DNA from 3 places in the Paenibacillus sp. JT22N12 genome. Region 3 is predicted to be linked to each of the others. Evidence: riboswitches for the same ligand, from Rfam matches in the RefSeq annotation. Region 3 holds a riboswitch; each other region holds the start of a gene.
The links. A riboswitch is a leader RNA that binds a small molecule or an ion and turns the genes downstream of it on or off. The one in region 3 is predicted to bind ZMP and ZTP.
Positions count from the first base shown of each region.

Region 1: linked by a shared signal. The riboswitch ahead of AC0YOA_RS20305 (bifunctional 5,10-methylenetetrahydrofolate dehydrogenase/5,10-methenyltetrahydrofolate cyclohydrolase) and the one ahead of AC0YOA_RS21450 (DJ-1/PfpI family protein) in region 3 are both predicted to bind ZMP and ZTP.
Region 2: linked by a shared signal. The riboswitch ahead of rpiB (ribose 5-phosphate isomerase B) and the one ahead of AC0YOA_RS21450 (DJ-1/PfpI family protein) in region 3 are both predicted to bind ZMP and ZTP.

Region 1 is NZ_JBWDNU010000005.1:222,227-227,682, forward strand. It holds gene AC0YOA_RS20285 (ABC transporter permease) at 1-144, shown strand, start outside; gene AC0YOA_RS20290 (ABC transporter permease) at 141-932, shown strand; gene AC0YOA_RS20295 (ABC transporter ATP-binding protein) at 981-2,003, shown strand; gene AC0YOA_RS20300 (cyclodeaminase/cyclohydrolase family protein) at 2,220-2,846, opposite strand; gene AC0YOA_RS20305 (bifunctional 5,10-methylenetetrahydrofolate dehydrogenase/5,10-methenyltetrahydrofolate cyclohydrolase) at 2,843-3,709, opposite strand; ZMP/ZTP riboswitch at 3,792-3,931, opposite strand; gene AC0YOA_RS20310 (MarR family winged helix-turn-helix transcriptional regulator) at 4,110-4,553, shown strand; gene AC0YOA_RS20315 (pirin family protein) at 4,774-5,456, shown strand, end outside.
Region 2 is NZ_JBWDNU010000007.1:170,974-176,429, forward strand. It holds gene AC0YOA_RS24135 (glycine-rich domain-containing protein) at 1-150, opposite strand, end outside; gene AC0YOA_RS24140 (serine hydroxymethyltransferase) at 327-1,574, opposite strand; gene AC0YOA_RS24145 (TIGR01440 family protein) at 1,745-2,392, opposite strand; gene rpiB (ribose 5-phosphate isomerase B) at 2,500-2,967, opposite strand; ZMP/ZTP riboswitch at 3,099-3,181, opposite strand; gene AC0YOA_RS24155 (low molecular weight protein arginine phosphatase) at 3,268-3,849, opposite strand; gene AC0YOA_RS24160 (manganese efflux pump MntP) at 3,879-4,439, opposite strand; gene AC0YOA_RS24165 (L-threonylcarbamoyladenylate synthase) at 4,527-5,456, opposite strand, start outside.
Region 3 is NZ_JBWDNU010000005.1:496,866-502,321, reverse strand. It holds gene AC0YOA_RS21465 (response regulator transcription factor) at 150-809, shown strand; gene AC0YOA_RS21460 (sensor histidine kinase) at 806-2,245, shown strand; gene AC0YOA_RS21455 (NIPSNAP family protein) at 2,767-3,084, opposite strand; gene AC0YOA_RS21450 (DJ-1/PfpI family protein) at 3,230-3,811, opposite strand; ZMP/ZTP riboswitch at 3,878-3,957, opposite strand; gene AC0YOA_RS21445 (MFS transporter) at 4,035-5,249, opposite strand; gene AC0YOA_RS21440 (response regulator) at 5,259-5,456, opposite strand, start outside.

The sequences.
Region 1 (5,456 bases), 270 kb from region 3:
CATTACGTGCCGACCCGGATTTATCTGGGCATGGACGGCCCCGTCCCGCTGCTCGGCTCTCTTGGCTGGGGCGCCGGACTCACCGGCATCTGCCTGATGATTGCCCGGACGATGCGGCGCAAAGTGGAGGTGCAGGGCGGATGAAATGGCTTCGCATGTACCATCTGCTGGTAGTCGCCAGCCTTCGCAGCCGTATGCAGTACAAATTCAATTTCTGGTTCTCTTCCCTGATGGCTGCCCTGATCAATGTCGTGGAATTCGCCATGCTGGCTATTATTCTGCTGAAATTCGGCCATATTAAAGGCTGGTCTCTGGCAGAAGCCGGCTATCTGTATGCCATCCTGACTCTGTCCAAAGCGATATACCGGACGGTAGCCTCTGATGTGCATCATCTGGAAAAATATTTGCTCAGCGGCGACCTGGACAGTCTGCTGCTGCGGCCGGTCCCCGTGCTGCTCGGACTGATGTCGTTCAATGTATCCTTCCGGATCGGGGAGATCATTCAAGGCGCTGCCGTGCTTGCTGTCAGCATGCAGGCTTTATTTGCCGCCGGGCAAATCTCCTGGGCCTCTATCCCGCTGACGCTGCTGGTTATCCTCTCAGGCGCTTTGCTATTATTCGGAATCGGACTGCTTACGGCTACAGCCGGCTTCTGGATTACGAGGATTGAAGAGCTTCAGAATATTACGGAGGACGCAGCGCGGACAGCCGTCCAGTATCCGGTTTCGATTTATCCCAAGTGGATGCAGGTCATGCTGCTCAGCGTTATTCCGGTCGCATTCGCCAATTATGTCCCCTCATTGTATATTCTGCGCGAGGAAGGCGGAGTCTGGCTGCTGTTGTCCGCATTCGCGGCGGCTGTGCTGGTATTTGCCGCAGGACTGTTTATGTGGCGGGTCGGTTTATCCCGTTATCAGAGTACAGGCAGCTAAACAAGCATCTCTATTCGTATATTCTCAAATAGGAGGACCAGCGCTCATATGATAACGGTCGAGCACTTATCCAAGGAATTCAAATCAGCCGTCCCCAAGGAGGGGCGGTTCAGCGGGCTGCGCACCATGTTCTCAAGGGATTATAAGGTGAAGGAAGCCGTCCGTGATATCAGCTTTACGATTAATCAGGGGGAATTCGTCGGGTATATCGGGCCTAACGGAGCGGGAAAATCAACAACGATCAAGATGCTATCCGGCATTCTTCATCCCTCAGCGGGCGAAGTGCGGATTGCCGGCATGAGCCCCCACCGCGAGCGGCGCACCGTCGCGCGCAGACTTGGCGTGCTGTTCGGTCAACGGACACAGTTGTGGTGGGACTTGCCGGTGCGGGATTCCTTCGACATTTTGGCCGCCATGTACGGTGTGCCCGATGAAGTGAAATCGCGGCGCCTTGGCGAGCTGAGCGAACTGCTGACTCTTGCCCCGTTCATGGAGACGCCAGTGCGCAAGCTGTCACTCGGACAAAGAATGCGCGCCGACATCGCGGCGGCGCTGCTCCACGATCCGGACATTCTGTTTCTCGATGAGCCGACCATTGGACTTGATGTAATCGCCAAACGGAGCATCCGCGAATTTTTGCATTCCATCAACCGCGAGCTCGGCAAGACGATCCTGCTCACGACTCATGATATGGACGATATTGAACAGCTGTGCAGCCGCGTCATTGTGATCAATGACGGCCGTCTCGGATTTGACGGGACAACCGACGGGCTGAGGCGGAGGATCGGCTTGCCGACCATCATTCGGGTAACCTATCTCAGCATGGCTTCTCCGCTGATAGACGGCCAGTTTAATCCGGCCGACTGGCCGGGAAGCGCCGCTGAGGAACCGCAGGATCACCGTTGGCCCCTGCGTCTTACGGGAAGCGACGGTCATACGCTTACCGTGGAGTGCAACCGCGATCAGCTCAGCGCCATGGAGGCGCTGCGGATGCTGGAGCAGCTGGGCGAGATCGAAGATGTTCATATGGAGGAGCCCGACTTTGAAGAAATCGTTCACCGGGTCTACTAAGTCCTGATTGTGTTAAAGACCTGATCAGGATAAATCAGGTCTTTATTTACAAACGCCCCACTCCATGCGCGCAGCCCGTCAGAGTCAGTTGGTATTGGCCAGTCCGTTGGCATTAGCCAGTTAGTTGGCGTTGGCCAATCAGTTGGTATCGGCCAGTCCGTACGCCACTTGGAGTATGGGCCTAAGTTTATCTTGTCTCAAATGAAAAGGAGCAGCTTACAATCGAGATCTGACTGTCGTCAGGATCTCTGCCTTCAGCTTGGCACCCGCAAGCTCAAGCGCTTCACCCTGTTCACGAATGCGTTCTGCGGCTGCCAGGTCTTGAATGGAGCTCAAATTAATTTCCACCGTGAGCCAAGCCGATTGGATCGCCGCTTCGAGCATCAGGGCGGCGATTCCCCAATCGGAGATGACATTGCGGTTCACTTTCATAACCGCATCATGCAGCAGCAGCAGCAGCTCATGGCACAGCACCATTAAGCCTAATGGCACCTCGGCAGCGCGGACAGCAGCTCCGCTGAGGGCCTTTTTGCGCAGCTCCCGCCCTTCTTCAGTTGTCCTTGGCAGAGCCAGAACACGCATAAATTCCCCGAAGCTCTCTATATCCTCCAGCATGACCGCCTCGCATGCCGATACAGCCCCCGTCATTTGTCCGGTGATGAAATTCATATCCGCCTGCACATCTTCATACTTGTTTCCTGTCGTCAGCCGGGTTACCATCGAGCCCATGGATGCGCCAAGTGCCGCGGCGAGGGCAGCCACGCTTCCTCCTCCTGGAGTAGGAGAAGCGGAGCCCGCTTTCTCCAAAAAAGCATGGATCGATTGCTTCCATGAATCGCTCATATGTGCAGCCTCCCCGCATCCTGCTGCAGCTTTAATGCATGCAGGACATTCTCGAATAGTATCGTTGTGGTCAATGTGCCCACACCCCCAGGGACCGGTGAAGAAGCCGCTACAAAATCGGCCGTTTCCGGAGCGGCATCACCGGCAATTCCACTGCCATCTTGACTGACATTGATGCCTGCGTCAATGAGAGTCAGCCCGGTATGAACCATCTCCGGGGTAATCAGGTTCAATCGGCCCGCAGCCGTGACCAGCACGTCCGCAGCCTTGATCATTCGAGCCAGATCAGCCGTACGGGAATGGCACACGGTCACAGTTGCGTTCAGGTGCAGCAGCATTTGCGTCAGAGGCCGGCCTACCGTCTCCCCCCTGCCGACAACGACAACATGCTTGCCGCTTAGCGGGATTCCCGCAGCCTCAATCAATCGGATGCAGGACTGCGGGGTAGCCGGCCGCAGACCGGGTTCATTCATCATGCAGGCCAGCTTATTGGCCGGGGTAATACCGTCAATATCCTTCAGCGGATCCAGCGCAGCCGCAAGCCGGCTGGAATCCAATCCCGCTGGCAGCGGAAGCTCGATCAGGATGCCATGAATTCTGTCATCCCCATTCAACCGCTGAATCTCCCGGAGCAATTCAGCCTCCTTGACGTTCTGCTCGAAAGTCAGAAGCTCGAAGCCGATCCCCAGCTTCCCGGCAAGCCGCCCCTTGGCGTTGGCATAGGCTGCCGAGGCCGGGTCTCCATTTACCATCAGGACCGCAATTGCCGGTGCAATCCCTGTTTCCTTCCATTCCTGAACCTGTGTCTTGATGAGCCCGCCTGCCTCATCAGCGAGCGGTTTTGCCTTCAACAGCTTGGCCATGATCGAATGCCTCCCTCATGCAATAGGTAAACAAAAAAAAGCATCTGAAAGGACCCGTGCTCTTAAGCACATCTTCCTTCAAATACTTTGCCCAGGCGTACGGCTATGACAGAGCGGCCGCTGCACCCCAATTAACTGATAGCGGAGGTCAGCATGGATACGCTCATTCAGTCGCTTGCTTCCTCGTGGTTAATCCACGCTGCGCCAGTTGCACGCGACCCTTATTCCAATGCTGTCATTATAGCAGAAACGAGGTCCAGAAGAAACGGCTACTGACGTCCTCTGGAGGATATATTGGAATTCCCCAGACTGTAACAAAATGCAGCCGCTTGACAACGTCGTCAAATTGATTTATCTTTAAATTAAGATATTTAATATAAAAGAAAATGAGGTGAGCAGCGTGAGTCAACCTCCGGATACTTCTTTACAGCTATTCGTTACTTTATCACGGGCGAATCAATGGGTTAGCGCGCATATACAGCAGGATATTCGCAAATACGGGTTGAACCCCACTGAATTTGGTGTACTGGAGCTGCTGTATCATAAGGGAGAGCAGCCTCTGCAGCAGATTGGCGAGAAAATATTGATGACAAGCGGCAATATTACCTACGTCATCGACAAGCTGACGGCTAAAGGATTAGCGCGGCGCAAGGCATGTCCTACGGACAGGAGAGTAATTTTCGCAGAGCTTACGGAGCAGGGGACCGAGCTGCTTGAGCGGATTTTTCCAGAGCATACCGTGGCGATTCAGAAGGCGGTAGCCGGTCTCACGGCTGAAGAGCAGACACAGGCCATTCAACTGCTTAAGAAGCTGGGCCTTGCAGCCCAGGCAAGCTTCATCTAGTTAGCTGCTTGCATTCAGAGCTACAGTGAAGCTGCGCACGCGGAACCGTCTTCAGATATTCGAGGGGGATGAGAGTGTTCACCGCTTGTCACTTGTCTAAAAATCCGTTGCAGACTGTTTCCGTCTGATACGCGGTATGATAACCGGCTTTTTGAGACGATCAATTGTCATATTGAGGCTATACCCTAATTATATAAAACCAATAATGGAGGTCATTTCTATGCAAACCTTAATATACGGTCCAACTTTACAAGGCAGAGGCGCATTTGACGGCGGCAAAATTACAGAGCAGAAACCAATCGGCTTTACCGGGGACGGCTCGGTGCTGCGCAGGCTCGGCCCTTTGTTCTACTGGGCTTGGGCGCATTCGGCCGAAGGCGGGCACATTCCGCTGCATCCCCATCAAGCCTTTGAAATTATGACCTATGTAGTCAACGGCCAAGCCGAGCATGGCGATACTCTGGGCACCAAAAGCACTGTAGGGCCCGGCGGCGTCCAAATCATGCAGACCGGCTCCGGCGTCAGCCACCAGGAGCGTTTTGTTGGCCCGGATATGGAAGCTTTCCAGATCTGGTTCGAGCCAAGCCTGGAGACGGCCTACAAAGCCACGCCAACCTATAATCAGTATGATCATGAGGCTTTTCCGATTGTGGAGACGGACGGCGTTATCAGAAAAACCGTCATCGGCGAAGGATCGCCCATCTCCATCGTTGCCGATGCCCGGATGTGGGATGTTACCGTACCGGCCGGACAATCCTACCGCCATCAGGTCCCTGCCGAACGTACTTTATCGGCGCTTGCGATTCGGGGCGGAGGCAGCTGGTCCTATGCAGAGGATGCAGCAAAAAACACGGACTTCCAGCACAAGGATTATGTCGTAGTGCGTGCTGACGAGAAGCTGAA
Region 2 (5,456 bases), on a different contig from region 3:
TCCTGAAGGTACGCCGAGAGCCTCCGGCGGCTTGCGCTTGGCTGAAGCCACCCTGCGCGATTCCCTGCTCTGTGATTTCTGATTGTTCAATCGCGATACGATAAAAAAGATAATAATGACAGCGAGAACAATGATAAGGAAACCACCCATAGCTATCACCCGCTTTTCGTAGGATTAGTTCCATCATAGCATGAATAAACCATGTCTTTCTGCCGTTTTTGGTAAACATTAGGGCTGTATCAGGCCGGTGTTGCAAAAAAAGGCTGCTGCGCTGTCCTCGTGGACTTGCGCAGCAGCCTCTTCGCTTTCCTTGTTATGAGTTTTTTTTAATACTTCAAACCGGGATAAAGCGGGTATTGGGACGTCAGGTCGCTGACCATGCCGCGCGCTTTGGCAAGCACCGCTTCATCTTTCGGGTTTTTCAAGGTCATGGCGATAATTTCTGCAATGGTCTTCATCGCTTCGACGCCCATTCCCCGTGAAGTTGCCGCAGGAGTACCGATACGCACGCCGCTAGTAATGAACGGGCTGGTCGGATCGAATGGAATGGCATTTTTGTTGACTGTGATTTGCACGGAATCCAGTACATGCTCCGCATCCTTGCCGGTAATGTTCAGACTGCGCAGATCAATCAGCATCAGGTGATTGTCTGTTCCGCCGGATACGATATTAATGCCTTGGGCCATCAACGATTCAGACAGCGCCTTGGCGTTATCGACGACGTTTTTAGCGTAGACTTTGAATGATGGATCCAGCGCTTCGCCGAAAGCAACCGCTTTGGCAGCAATAATATGCATCAAAGGTCCGCCCTGGGAACCAGGGAATACGGCTTTATCGATCGCTTGCGCCCATGGCTGACGGCACATAATCAAGCCGCCGCGGGGTCCGCGAAGCGTTTTATGCGTCGTGGTGGTAACGAAATGGGCGTGCGGCACCGGGCTTGGATGCAGACCGGCTGCAACCAGACCGGCAATATGCGCCATATCGACGAACAGCAGTGCGCCGACATCATTTGCGATTTTGCCCAGTGCTTCAAAGTCAATGATACGCGGGTAAGCCGAGGCGCCTGCTACGATCATCTTTGGACGGTGCTTGAACGCAAGCTTCCGGACTTCTTCATAATCGATGGTGAATGTATTCTCATTGACGCCGTAAGAGACGAAATTATACAAAATACCGGATGCGTTAACCGGGCTGCCGTGCGTCAAATGCCCGCCATGCGCCAGATTCATGCCAAGCACGGTATCGCCCGCATTCAACGCTGCAAGATAAACCGCCATATTCGCCTGGGCTCCGGAATGAGGCTGTACGTTGACATGCTCTGCGCCGAAAAGCTCCTTGGCACGGTCGCGGGCAATGTTCTCGGCGATATCCACATGCTCGCAGCCGCCGTAGTAGCGTTTGCCCGGGTAGCCTTCGGCGTATTTGTTCGTCAATACGGTTCCCATGGCTTCCAGCACAGCTTCGGAGACAATGTTCTCGGATGCGATAAGCTCAATGTTGTCGCGCTGACGCTGCAGCTCAAGTCCGAGTGCTTTTACCAATTCAGGGTCTTGTTTGCGTAAATGTTCCATTGTTTTGTTTATCCTCCTTAAATGTAACGCCTTCTATAACAGTCCCTTGCATTGCGCTGACTGGCCTTTGCAGCTTCTTGAGCAGCCATGGGTCAGAAACAATTCGCAAAACATGTTTATTGGCGGTTGTTAATTAACGCGGTATGTGGTCAAACGCCGAATCAACTTCTCTAGTCGCATATGCCGCCCGGAGACTCAGGGCCACCTGGGGATGTATCAGTAAAGGCTTCAGCAGCTGAACTGCCCGGAATGCCGGCCTCTTCCTCCGTATATACAGCGCGAATGCCGCCGATCAGCTTTGGACGCGTATAAGCCATTGTCAGATGCGCTTCTCCAATGGAACGGATTGTCGGCCTGACGGGAACAGCAACACGCCGCAGATGCATGCCGATGAACGTATCGCCAATATCCAGTCCGGCATGCGCCTGCACCGACTCCGTCAGACAGGGATCGGACAGCTGCCGGTAGGCGTAGGAAGCCATCGAACCGCCGGCTTTCGGTACGGGAATGGCTCCTACAATCTCCAGTCCATACCGCTCTGCGATATCCCTCTCCATCACAAGCGCCCGATTCAAATGCTCGCAGCACTGATAGACGGGGTGAAAGCCGATGTCACGGCGGGCCGCCTCGACGCCTTCGAAAACCGCTTTGGCTGTCTCCAGCGTGCCTGATGTGCCAATCCGCTGACCGATGATTTCGCTTGTGCTTGCGCCAATTACCAGAAGCTGTCCGCTTCGAAGCTGAGCGGCATGCGCCAGCTCACGGACAACAGCTTCAACATCACCTGCAATCGTATCCAGCTTCAGTTCCCGGTTCATCACCTGACACTCCTTCGATTCGGATCTTCCGCTTGCTGCTAAGTATGGTGCTTCCCTCTGAAAAACAATCCCGGAACGGCAGCTTGCGCCGGTTGGCAAAAACGGATTCAAATAACGGTTGAGGGAGAAGACGCATTTTCTTCAAGCTTCATGACCTTGCCGATCCTGCCAACATGACGCTGCTCCCCCGAGAACGGGGTTTCCAGCCAGATTCGGACGATCTCCTGGGCAAGCCCAGGTCCGATGACGCGTTCTCCCATCGCCAGCACATTCGTATCATTATGCTCACGGGTTGCCTTGGCCGAGAAGGTATCGTGCACAAGTGCGCACCGGATGCCGGCCGTTTTGTTGGCCGCAATTGACATGCCGATTCCTGTGCCGCAGACAAGAATTCCGCGTTCCGCCTTCCCGCTTGTTACTCTTTCGCAGACAGGAAGCGCATAATCAGGGTAGTCCACGGATTGCTCGCAATCGCAGCCGACATCTTCGATTTCATGACCGAGCGACCGGATGAAGGTAGCGAGCTCCTCCTTGAGGCGGTAACCGCCGTGATCGGCGCCAATGGCGATTTTCATAACATATAATCCTCCCGGTTTGACCGCCTTGGATGGCGAAAAATGTCGATGAATCATGTTACTAGTATACCTGAAATCATGCTGAAATCGCCTGGAAGACGAAAAAAGAGCATGACATGCTTTCGCACGCTGCTCTTTGCCCAGGCGACCGGCCGTATGATCTGATGCTCCACCATGGTTTGATCCACTTTAGTCGCCAGTTACATCAGAAACCGTCTTAGTTGTTTTTATCATAACGTATTGCCTGTTTAAAATCAATCATCGGCGTCAGGGGCTGATGCGGATATTTTGTAAACGACCTTATCGGGAAGGGCCAAGCTTATCCAGCAGCTTCCTCAATGCATCCTCGATCTCGTCGGCGCTGCGCTTATACATCTCCATCGACCCGCCAAAGGGGTCGGCTATGTCAAAATCGGGAATCCGCTTCTCAAGCTCAAGCAGGCGGTCGCGCTCGGCACTGGTCATCTGTTGGCCAAGCGCCTGCTTCATCTGCCATTCCGTGTAAAGCCCCTCCAGCTCCGAAATATCGGCCAGCACCTTCTCGTCGCAGCCGACGAATTCCTTGAGCGTGTAAGTTTTATCCACCGCTTGCGGGAAGCGCTGCAGCAAATTGCGTTTATGGCTTGTCGTCATGGTCAAAATCAGATCCGCCCAAACGACTGAACCGCCATCAAGCGCTTTGGAGCCGCCAGTACATGAAACCTCCCTTTGACGCAGCACGCCTACAGCATTCGAAGAAACAGGAAGTCCATCCACCGTGGACACACCTGCCGAGCGTACCTCCAGCTGCCTGCCCTGCTTTCTCGCAAGCTCCTTAAGAATGGCCTCCGCCATCGGGGAACGGCATGTATTGCCGGTGCAAACGAACAAAATCCGTTTCATAGCACTCGCACTCCTTTTCCTCAATTTATTCAAAATAAAACAAGCAGCCCGAACGTGAACAAAATAACGCCGCCCAGCGCTTCCCCGTACTCGCCCATGCTTGAACTGACCCGCCGTCCGATGAGCAGTCCAACCGTGGACATGATTCCGCCGAAGAAGCCGAACAGAAGCACCGTGACCAGCACATCCGCCGCAAACATGCCCAGTGAAATGCCTACGGAAAATGAATCAATGCTCACGCTGAGCGCAAACAGCAGCATCCCCCAAACCGTGCTGTGATCAAGGGATTCCACGGATTCGCCCCGCAGGGAGCTGTAAATCATGTGGCCGCCCAAGAGCAGCAGCAGCACACCGGCGGCGGATGAAGCCACATCTCCGAGCAGGGAGCTGACGTATTTACCGGTAAGCATGCCCATAAGAGGCATTATTATATGAAACAGCGCGATAACCGCACTTAATTTAAGAATATCAACAAGCCGAATACCCTTCATTCCTATACCGACCCCGAGTGAAAAAGCGTCCATCCCAAGAGCTATCGCCATAAGTAACAGCGTCAGCAGTTGTCCGGCATGCATACCCGCTTCGACCATTCTTTTTCCCCCTTGTCCGCATTCTTTTCCAGCATATGCGGACAAGGGGTTAAACATGACCTGTAAAAGCGCAGCCCGGGAAGGGCGTTATACGCGGATGATCTGCTGGGCTGCCGCTTTGGCAAGCCGGTTCATCAAGGCATGCCCGATGCCGGCCTCCGGACAAGTCTCCGCCCAAATTCGGCTCACGCCGAGATCATCAAATGAACGCAGGGCGGCATATAAGCCCTGAGCCGCCCGCTCCAGATTGCCGAGGCTGCCGATGACCAATACATGATCGGCATCAAATCGGTCGGCATGCTCATGGAACGCGAGCACACCCGTACGTTCACCTTCCGCCCGGGCATTCCGGCTCTGCTTGCCGATATAAGCGGCAACTTCGTCGATGCCGCCCTGAACCAGCTGCATGACTCCCCTGGGCGCATAATGGGCATACTTCATTCCTGGGGATCTCGGAGCGATGCCGGCTGCCGGGTGTTCATGCGCTCCCAATTCAACGGAACCCGGGGTGCGTTCCTGTCCATTATCATGAGGGGCGGCAGCTATATCATATTCGACCTGCGCCCCCGCTGCGCGCAGCGATTCAGCTGTTATCCCGCCTGGTCGCAGAATCCGTACAATGCCGCCTGCTTCAACCTCAACAACTGTCGACTCCAGTCCCACGCCGGCCGAACCTCCGTCAATAACGGCATCAATCCGTCCGTTCAGATCATCCAGAACATGCGCCGCTTCTGTCGGACTGGGGCGGCCCGAGCTGTTGGCGCTGGGCGCCGCAACCGGACACCCGGCAGCCGTGATCAACGCCAGTGCCACGGGATGCGCAGGCATCCTGACGGCAACGGTGTCCAGCCCTGCCGTGACATGCTCCGATACGGAGGCCCTCTTCAGGGGCAGAACAATCGTAAGCGGCCCCGGCCAGAAGCGGTCCATCAGAAGCTGAACCAGCTCCCCGCAGGGAGCGGTAAACGAATCAAGCTGCGCAGAGTCCGAAATATGCACAATGAGCGGATTGTCCGA
Region 3 (5,456 bases):
CACCTCATAGGACAGACGTTGAATAACTCTCCGGTTCATTCGACATCTATTCTATGGGGTGTATTTTTTTGCGGACTTTTTTACAACTCTCACAAACTTCTGCAACAACTAGAGTGTATATTCAGCGGATAGAGCGGAGGCGCAGCATATTGGAGAACATATTGATTATAGAAGACGATCAGGCCATTTCCGACCTTATTAAACTGAATCTGGAGGTTGCGGGCTACGAGTGCAAACAAGCTTATAACGGACAAGATGCTCAAAGCGTTCTCTCGGGTTTTTCTCCGCAATTAATTTTACTGGACATCTCCCTTCCCGACATGGAGGGTTACGAGCTGATGCCCCGGTTCAGCCGCAGCGGAGTTCCGGTCATATTCCTGACTGCGCGGAACAGCCTTGCTGATAAAGTAAGAGGACTCAAGATGGGGGCGGACGATTACATTGTAAAGCCCTTTGAAGCAATGGAGCTGTTGGCCAGAATAGAAGTCGTGCTTCGCCGTTATGGAAGCAAAGCAGATCAGATAACATGCGAGGGCCTTGACATCTACCTGGAGGAGCGCACGATAAAGCGAGACGGCACCGTTATCGAACTTACAATGAAGGAATACGAGCTGTTCCTTCTTCTTATCAACAACCGGAACAAAGCCCTGTCCCGAGAGAAAATCCTTGAGCTTGTCTGGGGCTACGATTACATGGGCGAGACGCGGACTGTCGACATTCATGTCCAGAAGATTCGAAAAAAACTCGGCTGGGAAGAGCAGATTAAAACCGTCTACAAATACGGTTACAGGCTGGAGGCTCATGCATGAGACTCTGGCAGAAGGTTTTTTTTGGCACCTTCCTCCTGTTTGAGCTGCTGTTCAACGCCTCTTCATTTTATCTTATCGAGCATAATTTCAATCAGAATCTGGTGAGAGAAATCGACAGAGGCTTGTCGGAGCAGCATGTTCTGCACGCTCAGATCGAGACGGACTGGTCGTATATTAATAATTTGAATCAGCTGTTAAATTCGGCAAAAAACAATGCAGATGATTTTATTAAGAATAACACTCAAAAATATCTGAAGTCTTTTGACACCGATAACGTGTCCATTGAAGTATGGGATGAACATAATCAAACGGTTTTTACCGATTTCGCCCAAATCGTAGCCGGCCCGAGGAATGAGCTTGAGATAGGGGATTCCACCAGCAGAACCTATATCATCCGGGATGTTGGCCAGAAGAGCTATTTATTCGTCACAAGCGGGCTCCAATTGAACGGGGACGATTTTAAGCTCGCCTACATCCGGGATATTACAGGCATTTACCAGGATAAGACGGCTCAGATCAGAAATTTTGTAAAGATCAACATTGTCATTACCGTTATTTTGGCCGTTGGCCTTTATGTGCTGATTTGGTTTCTCACACGCTCGGTCCGCATGCTCACAAAGTCCGCGCAGACGATAGCTTCCGGCCACTATTCACACCGTGTCGGCGTTTTATCGAATGATGAGATTGGCTTGCTCTCGGAGAACTTTAACCAGATGGCCGATGCCGTAGAGGAAAAGGTCGAGGAACTGGAGGATGCCGCCAAAAACAGGGAACATTTTATTCACTATCTGACGCATGAATTGAAGACGCCGCTTACCTCGATCATAGGCTATGCAGACTTCTTGAGAACGACTAAATATAACGAAGAAGTCTTTTACAAGGCCTTAAACTATATTTACAGCGAAGGAAAACGGCTTGAAAGTCTGTCGTTCAAGCTTATGGACCTGGTTCTCATCGGAAATAAAAAGAAGGTCATGGACATGGAAGAGATAATGCCGATTTTTGAGGAGACGGAGCAGATTCTAAAGCCACAGCTGGAACAGGCAAATATTGAACTGTCATTATCAGTTGAGCCTGCAAAGCTGCTTATTGAAAAAGACCTGATCAAAATCCTCTTCACCAACCTAATCGACAATGCGATAAAAGCTTCAGGAGCCGGGGGCATCATTTATTTCAGAGGGCTCATGACGGAGGAAGACCACTATGCAATAGAGGTAGAGGACGAGGGGATTGGCATACCGGAACAGGATATACCGAAGGTGTTCGAGCCTTTTTTCATGGTGGATAAAGCCTACTCGCGGGCAAACAACAGCGCGGGGTTGGGGCTTGCCATATGCGCGGAAATCGTCAGGCTCCACGAGGGAAGGATCGAGATTAATAGCCGTCTGAATGAGGGAACCGTTGTGAGGATCATACTTCCGGGGGTATGCAATTAATTTACAATTTACCGATACTTATGAGAATTGTTTTTCTACAATGGAGATGTAAGCTGGAACTCGCGCATTCCTGCCTACAAAAACCAATAGCGGAGATAAAAAAACATGAAATTTCAGGCAGCAGGTAAAAACAAAAAAATAGTCGGGACCGTCCTGGCTGCCCTAAAGGATGCAGCTCATTGAGTTTCTCGATCAGGATACCGGACTCCCGGTAAAGGAAGAGCTCTATGAGGATTCAACAGGACAGTTCAAGCTCTTTAGCACAGATACGAGCGAATTAAACTATGTGGCTGATGACGGCTCTATATTTAATACGGATGGAATTCCGCTGACTCCCTTTCAGACTCAAACTGCTATTAATGGAAAATAATATAACTAAACAGCCTGTTGGGAACCTTCTCAACAGGCTGTTTTTAAGTGCGCCAGACGCGAGCGGCAGATGGAGGGGAAACAGCTTCACGAAGGCCTGACCACATGCAGAAATGCACAGTTTCTCTTGTTGTTCAAGGGAACATCCCCGCTTAGCGCTGGAAATATCCCGCACGCTGCATGAAGATTTTTTCCACTTGTTCGACAATCGGCCCGTCCGCTTCCGACTTCTGTTTCACTTCCAGCCATTCCGGATCCTGGCCGAATACATCCCACTGGCGGTTCCGCTCGTCCATATCGTTGTATTCCATGATGTAATACAGCTTGGAGTGTCCTTCCTGATCGACCCAGAAGTCATAAACCTTCATTCCAAGGCGCTTGAATATTCCAAGGGTGTGGTTGGCGAAACGGGCATTCATGGCTTCCATCTTCCCGGCATGAACGGAATAGATACGCAGTTCGTACAGCAAGTTAATTTCCTCCCTAAGTAAAATGATTGTTTTCCTGTCAGATCTTGCCCGCCGTGAAGACGCTGCCAACAGGGGGCATATTTGATATATTCCCGCATTTTGCGGTCAAAAGCAATGGCCGCTGCGGATATTCCGGCTATTCCGGCTATTCAGTCATCCGACCGGGACGATAATATGGATAATCCATTTTTTCTTGAACCTGCCGTGCGACCTCCGGAGTGCTTAATGATTCGACGAGGAACAAGCCAAGGTCAAGAGATGCAGAGACGCCGCCGCCCGTGAACACATTGCCATCCCTGACAACGCGGGACTTTACGACCTCAGAGCAATAAGGGGCAAGCAGGTCGTATGCAGAAGGGTTCGTCGTAGCCCGTTTACCTTCCAGAAAGCCAGCCGCCCCAAGCAGCAGGGCGCCTGTGCAAACCGACGCCTTTATCTCCACATCGCGGGCAGTTTTCACCCAGGAGACAAAATCGGGGTCATGCCTAAGCTGCCTTGTAGAAAATCCGCCGGGGATAAAAATCAGATCATATCCGGAGAAATCCGGATAGACATGCGGGATTTTTATGGTTAATCCCCGATCGTCCGTGATTTCCGCCTTCGTCGAACAAAAATCCCACGACACCGCTTCTTTGACTCCCAAAATGCCCAACCAGGTTACAGCTTCGTAAAAACCGCTAAAATCCAGCGTCGTCATCCCGTCAAATAAAATAAATGCCATCTTCATTCCTGTACACCGGCCTTTCGTTTGTCTGGTATAAAACAAAAAAGCACCCGATCTGAAGAGGATCAAGTACTTTGCCCAGGCGTACGGCTGTTTGTCGGTGCGCTCCCTCATGGTTATCCATGTTTACGCCAGTAACGCACCGTTTCATGCTAGTGTTATAATCTTACATTCTTCCGCTGGAAAGTTCAAGGAGATAAATCTCCGCCTGGTTTTTTTTCAGCTTTCATCCTTCACTGCTATAGCCCTGAGCCTCCAGGTTCTTGCGGCTGGTTTTCATGATAAACATGTACATGAGAGCAAAACCCGCTACACCTAGTAAAGCCGTCCCGGCGCTGATCCGGTACATCGCATGCGCGCCAAGATTCTGGAATATCCAGCCCCCGGTGACGCCCGCTACGATCCCGGACAGCCCTCCCCAGCTGAGGGCGTATACCGCTTGACCCGAGGCCCGGTATTCCTTCGGAACGAGCAGGGCGGTCAATTGCGTGCCTACATAATAATAACCTGCAAAAGTAAGACAGTGCAGGGCCTGAATGAAGATGATCTGATAAGGGGTTTCCGCCACCGACATCAGAAACCAGCGCAGCGCGTAAAGCAGACTGACAACGGCCAGACAGAAAATCATCGTTCGTTGACTTTTGCGCAAATACCGGTCGAACAGCAGGTAAACCGGAATCTCGAAGATGGATGACAGAAAAGCGGACCAGCCGATCAGAGAATTTTTGCCTCCCAGATCGGAGATATAGATCGAAACAAATGTGTTGTTCATGGAGTTTGGAATCGAAATGAGAACGCCGATGACAAGGAACATGATAAATGGTTTGTTGGCCCATATTTGACCATAACCGACCGGGGCCCCTTTCCGGCTGCCCGTTTTGCCTCCGCGGGGCAGCTTCAAGGCCAGGGCGATGGAGATAAGCATCATCACCCCGTACACGATCCACAGCTGATGAATGCCCAGTCGCTCGATGACCGGCCCTGTCGCCACCGCCATAACGGCCCACCCGAGGGAACCCCACAGACGGAAGCTGCCGAACTTAAGGCCTGTCTTGTCGGCCACATCCAGATTGAGGCTGTTGCTTTGCGAGAACAACGGGCTCTGGAAGAAAAAATAGAGCAGCATGAACGTAAAGATAAGATAACCCGCGTTCAGAGAAAAGACGATCTGCATGACCACGGCATTGCCGATCAGCAGCATGAGCAGAACGCGCCTGGCATTCTCCAGCCGGTCGCTCCAATATCCCCAGAAGGGGTTGGAGAGGAGGGAGATGAACGGACCTCCGGCGAGAAGCAGGCCAACCGTAAAGTTGGACATGCCGGTTTCCTTCAAGTAAAGCGGAAAAAAAGTGCTGTAGACGGAGATCGCCCCGTAGATGAAAAAGTTGAACGCTTTTATGAAGCCCAGGGAACGTATGTTGGTCAATGATGGGTGTGACATGTACTGCGCTCAATCCTTTCCCGCTGACGAACCTGTTTTGGCAAGCTTCCGGTACTGTGTCGGCGTGATTCCGGTATGCGATTTGAAGATCGAGCAGAAGTATTTGTACTCCTTGTAGCCGACTTTCTCGGCGATCTCGAATACCCGCTCGTCGGTTCCGACCAGACTTGCTTTGGCCCGTTCGATGCGTACCTCATTCAGATACTC